2 regions of the Paenibacillus sp. J22P169 genome follow, and region 2 is predicted to be linked to the other one. Evidence: riboswitches for the same ligand, from Rfam matches in the RefSeq annotation. Region 2 holds a riboswitch; the other holds the start of a gene.
What was found. Region 2 has a riboswitch for cyclic di-AMP ahead of AC58QG_RS17920 (C40 family peptidase). Riboswitches for the same ligand answer to the same signal wherever they lie in the genome.
Positions count from the first base shown of each region.

Region 1: it holds a riboswitch for cyclic di-AMP, as region 2 does, so the genes downstream of both, AC58QG_RS20745 (APC family permease) here and AC58QG_RS17920 (C40 family peptidase) in region 2, are expected to answer to the same signal.

Region 1 covers NZ_JCAUAO010000004.1:109,504-117,610, forward strand. The annotation lists gene AC58QG_RS20715 (polysaccharide deacetylase family protein) at 1-778, shown strand, start outside; gene AC58QG_RS20720 (iron chaperone) at 862-1,251, shown strand; gene AC58QG_RS20725 (EcsC family protein) at 1,341-2,117, shown strand; gene AC58QG_RS20730 (NAD(P)/FAD-dependent oxidoreductase) at 2,303-3,532, shown strand; gene AC58QG_RS20735 (MFS transporter) at 3,607-5,043, opposite strand; gene AC58QG_RS20740 (GNAT family N-acetyltransferase) at 5,202-5,648, shown strand; cyclic di-AMP (ydaO/yuaA leader) riboswitch at 6,024-6,175, shown strand; gene AC58QG_RS20745 (APC family permease) at 6,275-8,107, shown strand, end outside.
Region 2 covers NZ_JCAUAO010000003.1:2,271-10,377, reverse strand. The annotation lists gene AC58QG_RS17935 (ABC transporter ATP-binding protein) at 1-1,472, opposite strand, end outside; gene yyaC (spore protease YyaC) at 1,550-2,083, opposite strand; gene AC58QG_RS17925 (hypothetical protein) at 2,265-2,924, opposite strand; gene AC58QG_RS17920 (C40 family peptidase) at 3,110-4,000, opposite strand; cyclic di-AMP (ydaO/yuaA leader) riboswitch at 4,004-4,165, opposite strand; gene AC58QG_RS17915 (GNAT family N-acetyltransferase) at 4,288-4,809, opposite strand; gene AC58QG_RS17910 (acetylxylan esterase) at 4,869-5,819, opposite strand; tRNA gene AC58QG_RS17905 (tRNA-Gly) at 6,019-6,089, opposite strand; tRNA gene AC58QG_RS17900 (tRNA-Pro) at 6,108-6,184, opposite strand; tRNA gene AC58QG_RS17895 (tRNA-Arg) at 6,205-6,281, opposite strand; tRNA gene AC58QG_RS17890 (tRNA-Gly) at 6,288-6,362, opposite strand; gene AC58QG_RS17885 (AIM24 family protein) at 6,465-7,163, opposite strand; gene AC58QG_RS17880 (SH3 domain-containing protein) at 7,191-7,646, opposite strand; gene AC58QG_RS17875 (GyrI-like domain-containing protein) at 7,698-8,107, opposite strand, start outside.

The DNA of each region.
Region 1 (8,107 bases), on a different contig from region 2:
CACAGCTCCAGCCCAGATCTCATCCATCACCGTAGAAACAGCCCCGGCCCAGAAGCCATCCGTTACGACAGACACCTACATGCCCGTTGTGGTAGGCACAACTTCATCCAAAGTCAGCATCCCTGTGCTTAACTACCACAGCGTCACAATTGACCCTGGTAATGTGGTCGTTATTTCCCCCGCTAAGCTGGAGGAGCAGATGAAATATCTGCATGACCATGGTTATACCCCAGTTTCGCTCTCTACGTTCATTGGTCTTATTGCAAATGAAAGCGGGCTCGCGGCCCCCAAAAATCCAATTCTGCTCACGTTTGATGATGGCTATGTGGATAATGTGGAGGAGGCTATGCCTATTTTGGCAAAATACAATTTCCCTGCTACACTCTTCATGTCACCAGGCATGGTCGAGGACGCCAGTTATTTGAATTGGGAACAGGTCAAGCAACTGCAAGAAGCCGGCTGGGACATTCAACCTCATGGCATGACACACCCGCATCTTCCTCAGCTCACAGCGGAACAACAAGCATTCGAGATCACGGAAGCTAGAAGGCTAATCGAGGAAAAATTAGGCACACAAGCAGACGTATTCTGCTATCCCTATGGTGAATATAACAAAGCGACTTTGAAGCTCTTAAAAGATCACGGTTTTCGTTACGCTTTTACAATTGACCAAGGCTACACGACCAATCAACAGTCCCCTTATTTGCTGAAAAGGCTGTTTATCAACGGAGAAGAAAGCCTGAAAGCTTTCATAAACAAGCTCCCGAAAACCAATTAGGGAGCCGTTTCCCATCCTAATGATTTCAACCCCACCAAACGTGTATAATACAACTAACCATCCCCATAAAGGAGAGTCCATGCATGAAAGAAACCAAAACAGCCTTCGAATCCATCGATGCCTATATAGCAACTTTTTCCCCTGAGCTTCAGGAGAAGCTTCAAACAATCAGATCGGTCATTCAAGAGTCCGCGCCAGAGGCCACGGAAAAGATCAGCTATCAAATGCCTACCTTTGACCTGCATGGCAATCTGGTGCATTTTGCGGCATTCAAAAATCATATTGGGTTTTATCCTACACCTAATGGTATTGATGAATTTGAGGAAGAGTTGGCGCAGTACCCGAGGTCCAAAGGAGCTGTACAATTTCCACATCATCGACCGCTGCCTCTAGCGTTAATTAGCAGGATCGTGCAGTATCGAGTAGAAAGGAATATTGAAAAAGCCCAGTTGAAGCCACCGAAAAAGAAATGACCTAGCGCAGCTGGGCGGGTTACTCCTCATGAATCCGCATCCTTTCAAGTAAGAGAGATATAAGTAATCTATCCAATGGCGGTGAAGTCATGGAACAGTCGTATACAATCTACGAGCAGCAAATGCAGAAGAAGCTGAAGCGTTGGGAAATCCGTTTGCAAAAGAAACCCAACCTGATTGAGCGCGCCTCCAAATCTGTTCAAAACCGAATCAACCAAGTGATTCCCGATAAAATACATCAAACCATCACAGCAACGGTCAAAGGGATTGTGCAAACGACCTTGTTTGGCATCAATTATATGCCTGCGACGGAGCCGCTGAAGGGGGTATCCATGGCGGATCGCGATGCGAAGGCAGAGGAACTGCTGTCTCTTTATAAAAAAATCGCCGCCGCCGAGGGAGCTGGGGCTGGGGCTGGCGGTATTTTGCTCGGGCTGGCAGATTTTCCGATTCTTATAGGGATTAAGCTGAAATTCCTTTTTGAATTAGCGCATATTTACGGGTATTCGACTCGGGACTATAGAGAAAGATTGTTCATCCTCTATGTGTTTCAGTTGGCGTTCTCCAGCTCCAAGAAGAAGCCGGATCTGCTTCATACGATTAAGAATTGGCCTGCCATTTCGCAGACATTTCCCCCTGCCGCCGATTACATGAAGCAAGTGAACTGGTTGCAGCTCCAGCAGGAGTACAGGGATACAATTGATTTTCGTAAAATGCTCCAGCTCATTCCCGGCATCGGGGCGGTGGTGGGTGCTTGGGCAAACTTCGGCTTGCTCGAGGAACTCGGGATTGCAGGCATGAACTGCTATCGGATGCGCAATTTGCAAGATAAAGCGGCGCAATTGGATGCAAACTCTGAGACGTAATAGGCGCAATTGCTCTAATTGTTTTTCACGCCTTATTTTCAAAAATAGTCAAACCACAGTTATTTCTGAGGAAAATCACGCATACACTAGTAGAGAGTCGGTTACCGGCTCACCTTGTGAAGATTTGTGATTATTTTCACAAGCATATATGTGATTAATTTCACAAACGGAGGAGTGTTGAGGCAGTGAGTAAACCCAAAATCGTTATTCTAGGCGCAGGCTATGGCGGGCTGGTCACAGCGATAAGGCTGCAGAAGAAGATGAAAAGAAATGAGATGGACGTGACACTGGTTAACAAACATGATTATCACTTTATTACGACACACTTGCATATGCCGGCAGCCGGTACGGATCATCATGATAACGCGCGCGTGACCATTTCGAGTTTAATTGATGAACGGAAAATTCGATTCGTGAAGTCGACGGTAAGAGAAATTGTGCCTAGTGATAAAAAGGTTGTGTTGGAAGATGTCACGCTTGACTATGACTATCTCGTGGTTGGATTAGGAAGTGAGACAGAAACCTTCGGGATCCCGGGTATGCGTGAATATGCGATGTCGATCAAAAGCATTAACAGTGTCCGCTTCATTCGGCAGCACATTGAATATATGTTCGCCAAGTCCAAGATGGCTCCGAAGCGCAAGGATTATTTGACCTTTGTCGTTGGCGGCGCAGGGTTCACGGGTACGGAATTCGTCGGAGAGCTAGCGGACCGCATCCCCGTCTTGTGCAAGACCTATGATGTCGATCCTGCGGATGTCCGGATTTATAATGTGGAAGCCTCCCCGTCGGCACTGCCTCCCGGGTTGCCGGAGGATCTGATCGAATATGGCATGGAAGTGATGCGCCGCAAAGGGGTGCAGTATAAGCTATCAACCGCGATCAAGGAATGCACATCGGAAGGGGTTATTCTAGGCAACGGCGAGTTCATTCGCGCAGGCACAGTCGTCTGGTCAGGAGGAATACGCGGCAATTCCTTGCTGCAGCAAGCGGGGTTCGAGGTTCAGCGGGGCCGGGTGAAGGTAGATAGCTGCTTGCGTTCCTATCAATTCCCGGAGGTCTTCATCACCGGCGATTGCTCGATCGTCACGAGCCCAGAAGGTACGCCATATCCCGCTAATGCCCAAATTGCTGTCCAACAGGGCTATAATGCAGCGAGGAATCTGATTCAAACGGTTCGAGGTAAGGAACTGAAGCCATTTGTGTATGATTTCAGGGGGACGGTCGCATCCTTGGGCCGAGGTGAGGCTGTGGGATTGCTTAAAGTCAAGAAAGTGAAAGGACGTCTGGCCTCTTTTATTAAAAAAATGATCGATGCCCGTTATTTATTTCTCATCGGCGGTATACCACTCATTTGGAAGAAAATGATTTGGAAGCAGAAATCCACGACCCGCAATTATCATGTGCCGAATTAATAGCTTTATAACGACAAGAAAGCTGAATTGAGAAGCCCGAAGAATGGGATCTCAATTCAGCTTTTTAATTTTGCTTATTCGATTACACCTGAGCGAATAGGTGCTTTTCCAACTGCCTCTGGTGCCGTACGGCTCTTGTTCGAATAACTCTTATATAAGATGGAGCTGCCAATTGTTAGTAACGCGATAACCGCCATACCCCAGATGAGGTTGTCAAAAGCACGTGCGAGCGGCAGCGACTTCTGCCAGACCAGTGCACTCCCCGAGAGCGCGACGGCGAATGCGCCGCTGAAAAATTGCAGTAATTGGAACAAGCCCATGCCAGAGCCGACGCGATCCTTGGTCAATTGTCGAGACAGCTCATTGGATACAGCGCTGGAAAGTGTCGTAAAGCTGATGCTGACTAGGATATAGAGCGCAGCAATCCAGTAATAGGAATAGCGGGCAGTCAGGGCTAGAAGTACCGTAGATAACAGCATCAACCAAGGCACATAGCGAAGTAATGCTGTATTCCCATAACGGTCGATGATGCGGCCCACTCGGTTGGATACTAGCATCGCAAGCAGAGCACCCGGGAAGAGCAGCAGTCCAGAAGTGAGTGGGGCTAAGCCGAATACACGAGCAAGCATCTGAGGTGCTAGGAACAGGAAGCCGAAGCTGATCATATAGGATGAAACGCCGATCGCGCTAAGCGCCATATAAGGTCTATCGCCGAACAGGGCAGGCAGCACGAACGGCTGCGAAGCCAGGCGAATGCGCAGAGCGAACAGAGCAATCGCGAGAATGCCTACTATGAGGGCAACGAGACTCTTAGAAGTTAGGAAGAGCAGCAGCCCGGTCGTCCCAATCCCGAGGAGCAGAGCACCGATGAAATCGAACGAGCCGCTTTCTGGTTTTTCTTTTGGGAGTAGGAGAAGAAATATAGGGATAAGCAGAAGCGTAACGCCGGTAATGACGAACAGGAAGTGCCATCCCAAATACTGTACGATGGAACCGCCTGCGACGGGACCGAGTCCTAAGCCAAGTGAAGCCGCGGATAGGATCAGCGACATGGCTCTGCCTCTACGAGACAACGGAATGTAGCGGGTTACGAGCACGATACCAAGCGATGGGATCGCGCCTGCGCCAGATGCTTGAATCAGTCTTGTAATCAGCAAGAGTCCGAAGCTGTTCGTGAACAGCCCTAGGATGGATGCACCGCCTAGTGAAAGCAGAGCAATGACGTAGAGCCTGCGAATTGGCACGAAGTCGGACAAGCGGCTATAGGTGATCGAAGCAATGGCGAAAATGATCGAATACCCTGTGACAATCCACGACGCCGTCGAGGGGCTGAGTTCGAATTGGACTGAGATTTTGGGCAGTGCCAGATTGAACATCATCGTGTTCATGATCACAAGTACAATGGTAAAACAGAGCAACCAAGAGACCGGTGTTTCACGTAAGCGACTAGGCGTCTCTGGTGGCGTAGGCGTTGTTTCTTGATGTGAGTGGTTGGTCGTATGACTTGACATGGTACACCATCCGATCTATAACTATAATTTTAATTGTTACAGTTTATCATGGCGGGTATGTCGTGTCAATGAATTGACCTGTATGAAACCAATTCAGAATTGAATATTTATCCATATGGATGTATTATTATTCAAAAAAAAACATACAGGGGGATACGATGGCACACGTGATAAGGAAAGTGGAAATGGAAGATTTGGAGGCATTAACAGAGTTGATGTATGCCTATATTGTAGGCTTTTATAAGAAGCCACGGCCGGAGACAGCTGCAATTCACCGACTGATTCGTAACCTGCTTCAGGAACAAGGCGGTATACAGTTTGTTGTTGATAAAGAGGGGGAACTCATCGGCTTTGCGACGCTATATTTTGCCTGGAGTACGATGAAAGCTAGTCCCATTACGATCATGAACGACCTCTTCCTTCTAGAGCCGTTTCGGGGAACCGCTGCAGAAGAAGATTTGTTCCTGAAGTGCCGTAGCTATTCCAAGGAAAACGACTATGCCTACATGTCATGGATTACCGCACCGGACAACCATCGTGCACAACAGTTTTTTGATAAAATGGGCGGAATTCGCGCGGATTGGGTGAATTACACGATTGTATAAGGGCAGCCGTTGCCAAATAACTGATTTTTTTCATTAATTCAATGTAAAAAGCTAGATAAACTAGAATTAACTAGATCTTTTTGATGGAATTGACGGAGCGCTTATCAGATATTCGCGTTAACAAGGTAGTGTGTTAAAGATAAAACGCCCTTCATCCAACGGATTGTTGGTACTAATCAGTAACCTTAGAAGATTGCAACCACGTTGTTTAGTCAAAATACCCCGATTACCTACGAGAATGGAAGATAATCAACGAATCAAGTAATTGTAAGCGAATTATTGGGGGAAACGAGAGGTGGAAGAGAGCTTTTTACGTTTTTTCCCTCCTTTACTATGTTGGTAGAAGAGAGTAGTATTCAACACGTACATGAACAGTTGAATATTTCGCTTAATTTTCTGTTAAGAAAAGCGGGGGAACCACGAGTAACATGGGGTGAATAATGGTACTGATACCGAGTACCTTTTAGGGCAGATTTCTCGCGGCCCGAACCCGGCAGCTAACCTCGTAAGCGATCGTGAGAAAGGAGAACATGTGTCCAAAACACAAGGTCTATCCTTGTGTTTTTTTGCGTCCATTTTCTAATGTGATGAATGAAATTGGCTTTAATTGGAGGAACGACCACGAAATGACAAGTGATTCATTGAAAAAAATTGTGTTTGGTAAGCCGCTAAAGTCGAGTGAGATTGAGTCGGAGAAAATGCCTGTCTGGAAAGCCCTCCCTATCTTATCGTCAGATGCCCTATCTTCCATATCGTATGGGACGGAGCAGATTCTGTTAGAGCTCGCGACAGTGGGGGTTGCTGCTTTTGCTTTCTCATTGCCGATTGCGATTTCGATCATCGCTCTGATTCTACTGCTCGTGTTGAGCTATAGACAGGTGATCGAAGCGTACCCAATGGGCGGCGGCGCGTATATGGTTACCAAAGAAAATTTAGGCATGGTGTGGGGACGTCTCACCGGTGTCTCTCTTCTAATCGACTACACCTTAACCGTGGCCGTTTCGATTTCAGCTGGTGTCACGGCGATTACGTCTGCATTTCCATCAGCCGTACCGTATATTGTTCCGCTGACCATCTTACTGGTTTGGATTATGGTCTGGCTGAATTTACGGGGTACTTCCGAATCAGGAACCGTATTCGCGATTCCAACGTACTTTTTCATTCTTTGTATCCTTTTGTTAGTGGGTAAGGGTATTTTCGATTTACTGACAGGATCGATGAACACGCATGCGATCGAATTTGCGCCAAGCTCGGCGACGAACTCACTAACGTTATTCGTAATTCTCAAGGCGTTCTCGTCCGGTTGTTCAGCTGTAACAGGGATTGAAGCGATCTCCGATGCCGTACCGCATTTTAGAACGCCTTCAGTCAAAAATGCCAAACGAACACTTCTCTCCTTAGGTGGCCTGTTGGCCATCGTCTTCGGTGGGGTAACGCTGATTGCCTTAGGGTATGGGGTGGCACCTGATCATAACGGTCATACATCGGTTCTTTCGATGGTGACGGAGCAAGCCTTTGGCCGAGGCGTTATGTATTACGCGACGCAAATCGCGACAATGCTAATCTTGGTATTGGCTGCGAATACCAGCTTCAATGGCTTCCCTATTTTGGCATCGATCATGGCCCAAGACAAAAACTTCCCTCGCATGTTTTCTTTCCGTGGGGATCGACTTTCGTATCACTATGGCATTGTTACACTAGGCGTATTAGCCAGCCTGCTATTGATTGGCTTTAAAGGTAAAACCGATGCACTTATTCCGCTTTATGCGATTGGCGTATTTTTATCTTTTACACTTGCTCAGACGGGTTTGGTTCGTAAATGGCTCAAAGAGCGCGTACCTGGCTGGATCGGTAAGTTGATCATTAACGGCCTGGGCGGTATCGTCTCTCTTGCAGTTCTTATCATTTTCTCAGTTACAAAATTTAGCGAGGGTGCTTGGATTGTCATTATCATTACACCGATACTCCTCTGGCTCATTACAAAAATCAGTCATCATTACGACGACGTAGCCAAACAGCTGCGTATTGATATCACACAAGACCGTGTATGTACCAAAGAGCCCGTCATTATCGTACCTGTGGCCGGGATTCATAAAGCTGTTGAGCAAACCCTTAACTATGCCAAATCGCTTTCGCCTAACGTCATCGCGTTCTATGTTTCCTTCTCGGATGAGGACGAAGAATCGATGCAGGAGAAGTGGCAGATCTGGGATCCAGGCGTTCGACTCGTAGTGTTCAAATCAAGATATAGAACGATCCTGAAGCCGCTGGCCGAATTCATTGATCGCATCGACACGCACGTGTCAGAGAAGCAGTCGATCATGGTTATTCTCCCGCAATTCATGCCGAAAAAGTGGTGGCACCGTCTGCTCCATAATCAATCTGCAGCGCGGATTCGTTCGAAGCTTCAAGCCGAAAAGGATATCGTTGTTGCAACAGTACCGTATCATTTACACCAA
Region 2 (8,107 bases):
TTGTCGCCAATCGTCGCGTGGAACAGAAAAGACTCCTGCGTCACATACGCGATCTGCGCCCGCAGCGACGCTAACGCCACGTCGCGGACGTTGACGCCGTCGACCTCGACAACGCCGGCAGTCGGGTCGTACAGCCGCGCGATCATCCCAATCAGCGTCGACTTCCCGGCGCCGCTAGGTCCAACAAGCGCGACCATCTCACCCGGCTGCGCTTCGAAGGTGACGTCGCGCAGCGCATACTGCACCGTCCTCCCCTTCTGCCCTGCTTCCTCTGGTTCCACCAGCTTCCCTATCTGCCCTAGCTCCACCGGTTTCGCCTTTTGTTGCCCAACTCCATCTGAATCCTCCAACTTCGCCTTCTGCCCCACTCTACCCGATTCCCCTGCCTTATAAGCAAAAGAAACCTGCTTATAGCTCACACGCCCGGCCACCGATCCTAACTGGCGTGCACCCTCGGCATCCTTGACATCAGGCACCATGTCTTGATATTCAAAAATCCGCTGAAATACCCCCAGCGCCGTCGCGACCTCTACTTGCAGATTCAGCAGTGTCCCTACAGGCATATACAACCTTCCCAAATACGCCGTAAACGCGACGATTGAGCCTAAGGTCATATCCCCCTGAATGACAGAGTAGCCGCCATAGATATAAATAATGGCCGTGCCTAACGGCCCTAACGTGCTCGTTGCCATCCCGAACCAACGGCCGACTAAATTGAGGCGCAGCTCGAGATCCATGACCTTTTGATTCATCTTCGTGAATTCAAGCTCTTGCTGTTTCTCTCTGCCAAAAATCCGCGTTAACAACGCACCCGAGATACCAAAGTTCTCATTCAGCTGCGAGGTGATCTCCGAGCGTACCTTTTGCGTTTCGAGCCGCAGGGCCTTCCGTACCTGGGATACCTTTTTCACAGGCAGCACAAAGAGCGGGAGAATCAGTACCGAGATGATCGCCAGCTTCCAATCTAGCGCAAACAATATGCCTATCGTCGTAAAGACGATGACGATCTGCGTGATGGAGGAGACAACAATAGACGTAACCACACTCTGTACTGATTGCACATCGCCTGTGATCCGCTGCACAATTTCCCCTGAGCGCGCGTCCGTGAAGAACGACATCGATTGTCGCTGCAAATTGATAAACAAGGACTGCCCTAAATCCCGAATAACCCCTTGGGTTACTTTGGTATTGAGGTGGTTTTGCCACACGCCAAGCACTCCGCTCAAAACAGGCAGCACGATTAGCAGCAACGCCATCACGGACAATAGCTGCACACGACCCTGAGGGATAGCTGTATCAATAATTTCCTTCATGACTAAGGGCGGGATCAACCCCATCAATGCCGCAAGCAGCGCTAGGCCGATAATGGCCAAAAGCTGTCCCCAATATCTTTTGAACAATAGCAAAATCCTTCGGATCGACACATCCTTCAACTTAGCCTTGGGACGATTCCTGTCGGAAAGCCGCCCCATTCCCCCTGGCCCTCCTGGGCCACCTGGTCCTATCACTCACATATCACTCCGATCTTTCTCCTCTTTGCTGCCCTCAACTACAAAGGAATTGCATAGGCAATTGCACTAACTACCTCATCTGCCATCTGAAGCACATGATATAACGAAGTCGTTTGCAGGACATTATACTGTCTAGGTCCATCGACATTCACGATCGCAGCAATCGTGTAGTCACCAATAGGCGGCAACACCTTGCCAACTGATTTTCCTGGAGCCAACGGCTGGTTCGACAACTGGTACAAACCGACACTCAATTTTTGTCCTAAACAAGCATCTATCGCAATCACCACGACATTCGGTGGAATTTCCTGCAAGCGGATCGCCAAGTTACTGGCATCACACGGTGCCGCTAGCGTACCAATGACATGTGGATAGCCTAGCTCTACAAGCTTACTTCCTACAAGGGGACCTAGTGAATCGCCCGTTGAACGATCTGTCCCTATACATACAAAAGCCAACTGGCTAGGCTTCAGCTCCGTGCTCAAGGCAATCTTTTGCAGAAGCTGCCCTAACTGCTCACCATTCACCTTTTTCCAAAACTGCGCTTGCAGCTCCAACGGTTCTTTCTCCATCTTTGCCTCCCTTCCAAGCATGTAACATATAACCCTCACCTAATGAATGATAATTCTATTCTTTCATAAGGAGGTGCGCCCTGTCCACTTACCTACTTCTATCGGCACGCACACCAAATAAGCGTTACTCGACAGAGCAAAGCCTATTCATGCCGCTTGTTGTCCTGACAGTTTAATTTTCTTAATGTACGCGATTCATCCGAACAATTCGATAATAGAGCTGACCGCTTACCTCTTGCTCCACTTCCAGATAGCCTTCCGTATGAACATAATCTCCCAACATATACGTGGAAGCATCCGCCGAATCTGCATGTGTTAGAAAGAGCAGCGCAACCTTATCATCCCCAACCACAAATCCAACCTGTTCCTTCACCTGGAACTTCTCAATAATTTTCCCATGATGAGATCTCACGATATGATGAAACCGCCAAGCGCCTTCTTCCTGTACGATAAAATAAAGCACACGATTGCGATGCGCATTACTAAACTCCCGTGTCACACCAATCATACAGACCTTTTCACCAATACGTAAATATTCATCAACCACATACGATTTCAGTCGTAACCGATTGACATTCTTGATCTGAATATAATTTTCCATCTCATCTATGGAGCGGTGATCCTTCGGATCTTGCTTCGTCGCGTAGAATACTTCTTTAATAAAGGTATCTGTTTGGAATTGCCTTGCCCCTTTGAAATGGTTATACGTATGAAAAAATTGCTTAATCACTACCCGAATGTCTTCCGGTATGGCAGGACCTGTTTCCACGTTATACATGCGATCTGTTCGACCCGACATTTTAATTTTATGAAACCAGCTTTTCCAGACACTAACTTGCATGTCGCACGCGTCACCTACTTTCTTCCAACCATTTTCTCATTATAGGCTATAATCCTCAAAAATTCGATAAAAATCGCAGATTTTCGCGCAAAAAAAAGAGCATCTGCCGCTTTGCTTTCATTTACGAAAGACATAGCGAACATACGCTCTTAATCACCTAGCATATACCTAATTGAGTAACCGTCTTATAGCACGCGTTTCGCGCCTACGTATCTTGCGCTCCAATAGGAGCTAGCGAGGCTATCGACTGTTACACCACTGGACGTTGTCGCGGAAATGAATTGATTATTTCCCATATAAATGCCCACATGATTGACGATATTGGAAGCAAAGAACACTAGATCTCCGGCTTTCAAATCGGTTACTCTCGCACCGGCTTGATCATACATTTGTACAGAGGTGCGTGGCAGCTCGATTCCTTTGGCTTCGAATACATAACGAACGAATCCAGAGCAATCGAAGCCCTTGGGTGTAGTTCCTCCCCATCGGTAAGGTGTTCCTCGAAAAGTCGTTGCAGCTTGAATAATTTGAGCTGAAACGGATGTCTGAACGACCTTTGCTACTGCTGGGGCGGCAGGTGGCGGTGCAATCCAAGCTGGCTTGTGGGACTTACCGTCCTCTTCCACGATGGCGATTTTATTCGCATCGTTCCACGCAATCGCAGAGCCAAACGTCTCTGTTATGAAACGTAGAGGAACGTATGTATTTCCCTTAAGCAACGTCGGACTGCTTTCTAATTCAACTAACTTATTGTTCACGACAGCTTGCTCTTCGTCCGTTGTTAGTTGAATCGCCTGCTCCTTGTTCATTAGTGTGACGACGACTTCATCGCCTTGCTTCGCCCAACCTACTTGATAGCCTAATTTCTCTGACAGCACGCGTAGTGGCACCTGAAGTGTACCTTCCGTATCAATAAACGGCTGTACTTCAGGGAATTTCACTAATTCATCATTGACCTGTACCTTCACAGAAGAGGTATCTGGCGCAGAGGCGTACGCGGATGGAGCGGCGAACAGGGGAATGGCTGCGCCTATAAGAGCGCATGAACAAATAAAGCTTTTTGTAAAAAGTTTCAAAACGTTGTTCCTCCTTGAAGCCTCCGAGGTTAGTTGACGGGTTCGGGAAGAGGTTTCCCTAGTGCGCCCCATTAGCCATAGACTAACTGAGCATTCATTCACCCCAAGTAAAGAAGTCCCCCGTACCAGAGCTTTTGATGCTCCGAGATTCGGCATTTTTTGTCTATGTTAGACTAGCATAGTTCGTTTTAGCCTGACAACTTTTGCACAGTGGTAATTGTTTCCTTTTTAGTGAAATCACGCAAAAACAGCTACTCAAGTAGAGTAGCTGTCTTACCATCATTGCTTCAAACCAAGCCTACAGACTGCTTATAAACCTCTGTGAACAGAATGTTCTTGAAGGGGTTAAACTCTTTTTCAGTCAATGGACCTGGATAACTCATGATGTTGAGAGTTAGCTTCAATTGCCCTTCTCGGAGGGAAGGCTGCGCATAGGGAAATAGGTTCAAATGGAATCCGCAACGCTTATAGAATTCAATTCTCCGCGTAGCATCTGAGGTATTCGGAGGCTCGACTTCAAGTACGATAGGCGTTGTAGCACTGCTCATATACGTCATCAACATCTTTTTGCCAATCCCGCCACCTCTTATGGCAGCGTTGACGGCGATATGTTCCACAAATCGAAACGTGCTAAAGTTCCAGCTCGCTAAAAAGCCAAGCATTTGTCCCTGCTCATCTCTTTCTACATCTATTCTGTAATTGGGATGAGCTAGTAGCGCTCGTTGACCTTCATAGTTTCTAATCTCCGTAATTGGAAAAGCCGTTTCCATCAGTTCGAATACGTCATCAAACGAAGACTCTTGCTCCATCTGTTGGCACCTCCTTCAATTATAGGGTGTCCAACCGTGCCTACTGAACATGCAGCTCCCTACCACTTCGAGAAGAACGTATGCGCTGCAGTATGAGTGCCAGGAGGTAGCTCGTGGCCCATGAATGGGTAAACCGCAATAGATTTATTGGTAGATGCGATACGATTATAGGCGGCAAAAATAGTTTCCGGTAAGCAGGTCATATCCTTTAAGCCTACCGTCACGTGAACAGGCTGTTCGATACGCTCCCCTAAATTTACGATATCGAAATAGGATAGCGTCTTCAGCACGTCTGGTAAGTGCTCTGGGAATCTAGTAACGAATCCGGCTGCCTCACTAAGGGAACTCACGGATTGCAGAATGCCAAGATCCATGTGACATAGATTCGGCACATGGGCTATGGCTGCTCGAATGCGCTTCTCGAGTGCGGTGACTAGCAGAGTAAGTCCCCCTCCTTGGCTCCCCCCGAATACGAATACCCGTTCCTTGTCGACTTCTGGTTGCTCCAGGGCACAGCTCACAGCGCGTAAGGAATCGATGGCAACTGCGCGATAATAACTCTTCTCTGCATCAAGGATCCCCTGCGTGATCCAACCTTTCGTCATCCCGTAATCCTGTGACAGTGTATTACCTGTTTCGCCACCTTGCCCGCGAACATCAACTGCAAGTACCGCATACCCCATAAGCAGCCAGGCTGCATGATCCTCGGGTTTCCCCTTGGAGCCAGAGTAGCCGGGGAATGTTACGACACATGGAACCTTCTTAGGACTGGATGCATCAACGGTTGGCAGCATCAACCAAGCATGGATAGGTGTGCCTTCAGCTCCCTCCAATACTATTTTATTGACTTCCGCATAGACGAAAGGAGCTTCAATCCGCTCCTTCGTATAAGATATCGTTCGATTGGCCTCTTCGTAAGTTCTCACCCAGAATGCGGCCAAATCAGATGGCGCCGTTAACTCTGAGCGAAACTGGTGTAACCCCTGAATACGACTTTCAATAGCGTTCATGACGGCAAGTCTCCTTATCCTGTTTTTCCCATTTTAGCCCAAGTACTTGGATGCGTCTATTGTAAATCCTTAAGTTGATATGCGAAGTTCCCACGCACCTTAACTCCACGTTTCCTGCAGATATAACGAAAAAAACCACCCGAAGGTGGTTTCTTTACTTAAATAAAAAAGATCACCCGGAGGTGATCCTTTTTATTTAAGCGGGCGGCGGGAATCGAACCCGCGCGATCAGCTTGGAAGGCTGAAGTTCTACCATTAAACTACGCCCGCATATTAAAAATAACTAAGTGGTCGGGACGACACGATTTGAACATGCGACCCCCTGCTCCCAAAGCAGGTGCTCTACCAAGCTGAGCTACGTCCCGTAGTGAAGATAAAGTGTAAATGGCGCGCCCTGAGAGATTCGAACTCCCGACCTTTTGATTCGTAGTCAAATACTCTATCCAGCTGAGCTAAGGGCGCAAATATTGGAGCGGAAGACGGGGATCGAACCCGCGACCCTCGCCTTGGCAAGGCGATGCTCTACCGCTGAGCCACTTCCGCATACGGTTATTTCTCTTTCGCTCAGCAAGTGTTTCTCTGAGGCGACAAGGAATAATATATCAGGTATTCAAGACAAATGCAACTATTTTTTAAGTTTTTTTATTATTTTATGAAAACGCCGCCAAAGGGCAGCACTTCCCTCGCTATTCGGCGTAGCAAGCTATCCGATTTCATATGTTCGTCCAATTTGGGATCAGGCTTACATGGCTGCATCAGCACCTGGCCATGCCCTGTGATTTCCCAGTGATAATTCATATGCTGACTAGCCAGTGTGTTGCCGTATACACAAAGTCGTAGCTTAGCCTGCCGCGGGTATGCAACAAGACAATTAACATCTACGTACAGCGGTTCCTCTGGATCCAAAGCGATGTGATGTATAGGGCCCGCTGTTAGCAAACCTAAATTACCGGGACCGTGAAACTGCATTTTGACTAAATCTTGCGTGATCAACGTGTTCTTCACACTCTGTAGATGCGTTGTAAACGTCACACCTTCCGTATAGAACAGCACATGACGAAATTCAAACAATAGATCATCTTCGGCTTCCACAGGCACTACAGCCAAACTATACGCTTCTGGCAAACCCATTAGCACGCGTCCTGGACCAAGTATTCGTGACTGGATCAAACGCTTCTTCCTATACATACTCGGAAGCTTCATCAGTGCATCTTCACGTTGCTCTGGTCTCCCTTGAAACGCAACAATTTGGTTGGGATGCAGCACATGCACAGCCTCTCCCTTTAGAAGCTTCAGTGTAGCCATCCTGGCTTGTGAGCTTGCATTTTCATAGATGATCTCCAAAAACAGAACCTCCTCGCACCCTTCCTGCTAGCGCATCCCACGCTTCCTTCTCTGCCATACGAAGAGACGAAACACGCGTCCAAGCAAGAAATAGCCTACTACTAATGCCGCGGCCGTAATGACCATGTAGGTGATTTTCCGATTACGTTTATCTTTGTCTAGCGCAACTTGTTCCATGGCCTTCAAGCGTTCCTGCAATTGCTCGTTGTCCTTCTTAAGTGCTTCATTCTGACTCAAAAGTCGCTCTTCTATTTCTTGAGACTGTCTGACGGCTTCAGATAACTTGTCCTTCTGTTCTTCTAATTGCTGCTTTGTAGCTTCATAATCCTTCTGGATCTGCTCTACATTGCTTGGCAATTGATAAATATCTTTGACCCGATCTAACCAAGAAGCGTGGGCGGCAGGTGCGGGATACAACAAACCCATCAAGATCACGAGGACAACCACAGCTTGTCCAATTGCAGCCATTTTGTGTATGCGCATCCGCCATCACTCCCACCATTCTCGACATTATCTTCTATTTTACAGCAAAAATCACCCCTTCACCACTTCTATCGCTTGAACCGGATATCGCAAAATCGTTCTCAATTTCGCAGGCTCTGTCTTCCTCGGGTCGGATAAGTAAATCTCATGATGAAGTCCACAATAGCTGAGCTGATTTTGTTTTATAAAATGCTCCATCTGAGCCAATGTTTCTGGCTCGGTCGCATACGGACCCACGTGCAGCATCTGGACACAACGTCCCTCATGCAAAGACTCATACTCAACATTGGAGATCACTTTAAGCTCTTTTTTCTTGGCAGCGGCAGCTCTACGTGCTTCCTCCACGTCCTCAGCAGTGACATACGTTGGCATACGAATCAACAGCTTCCAGTGCCACTCCTCTCTAGGCACCTCTAGTGCAGTTCTAGGATCGCCGTCCACCCACCACTGTCCCTCCAGCT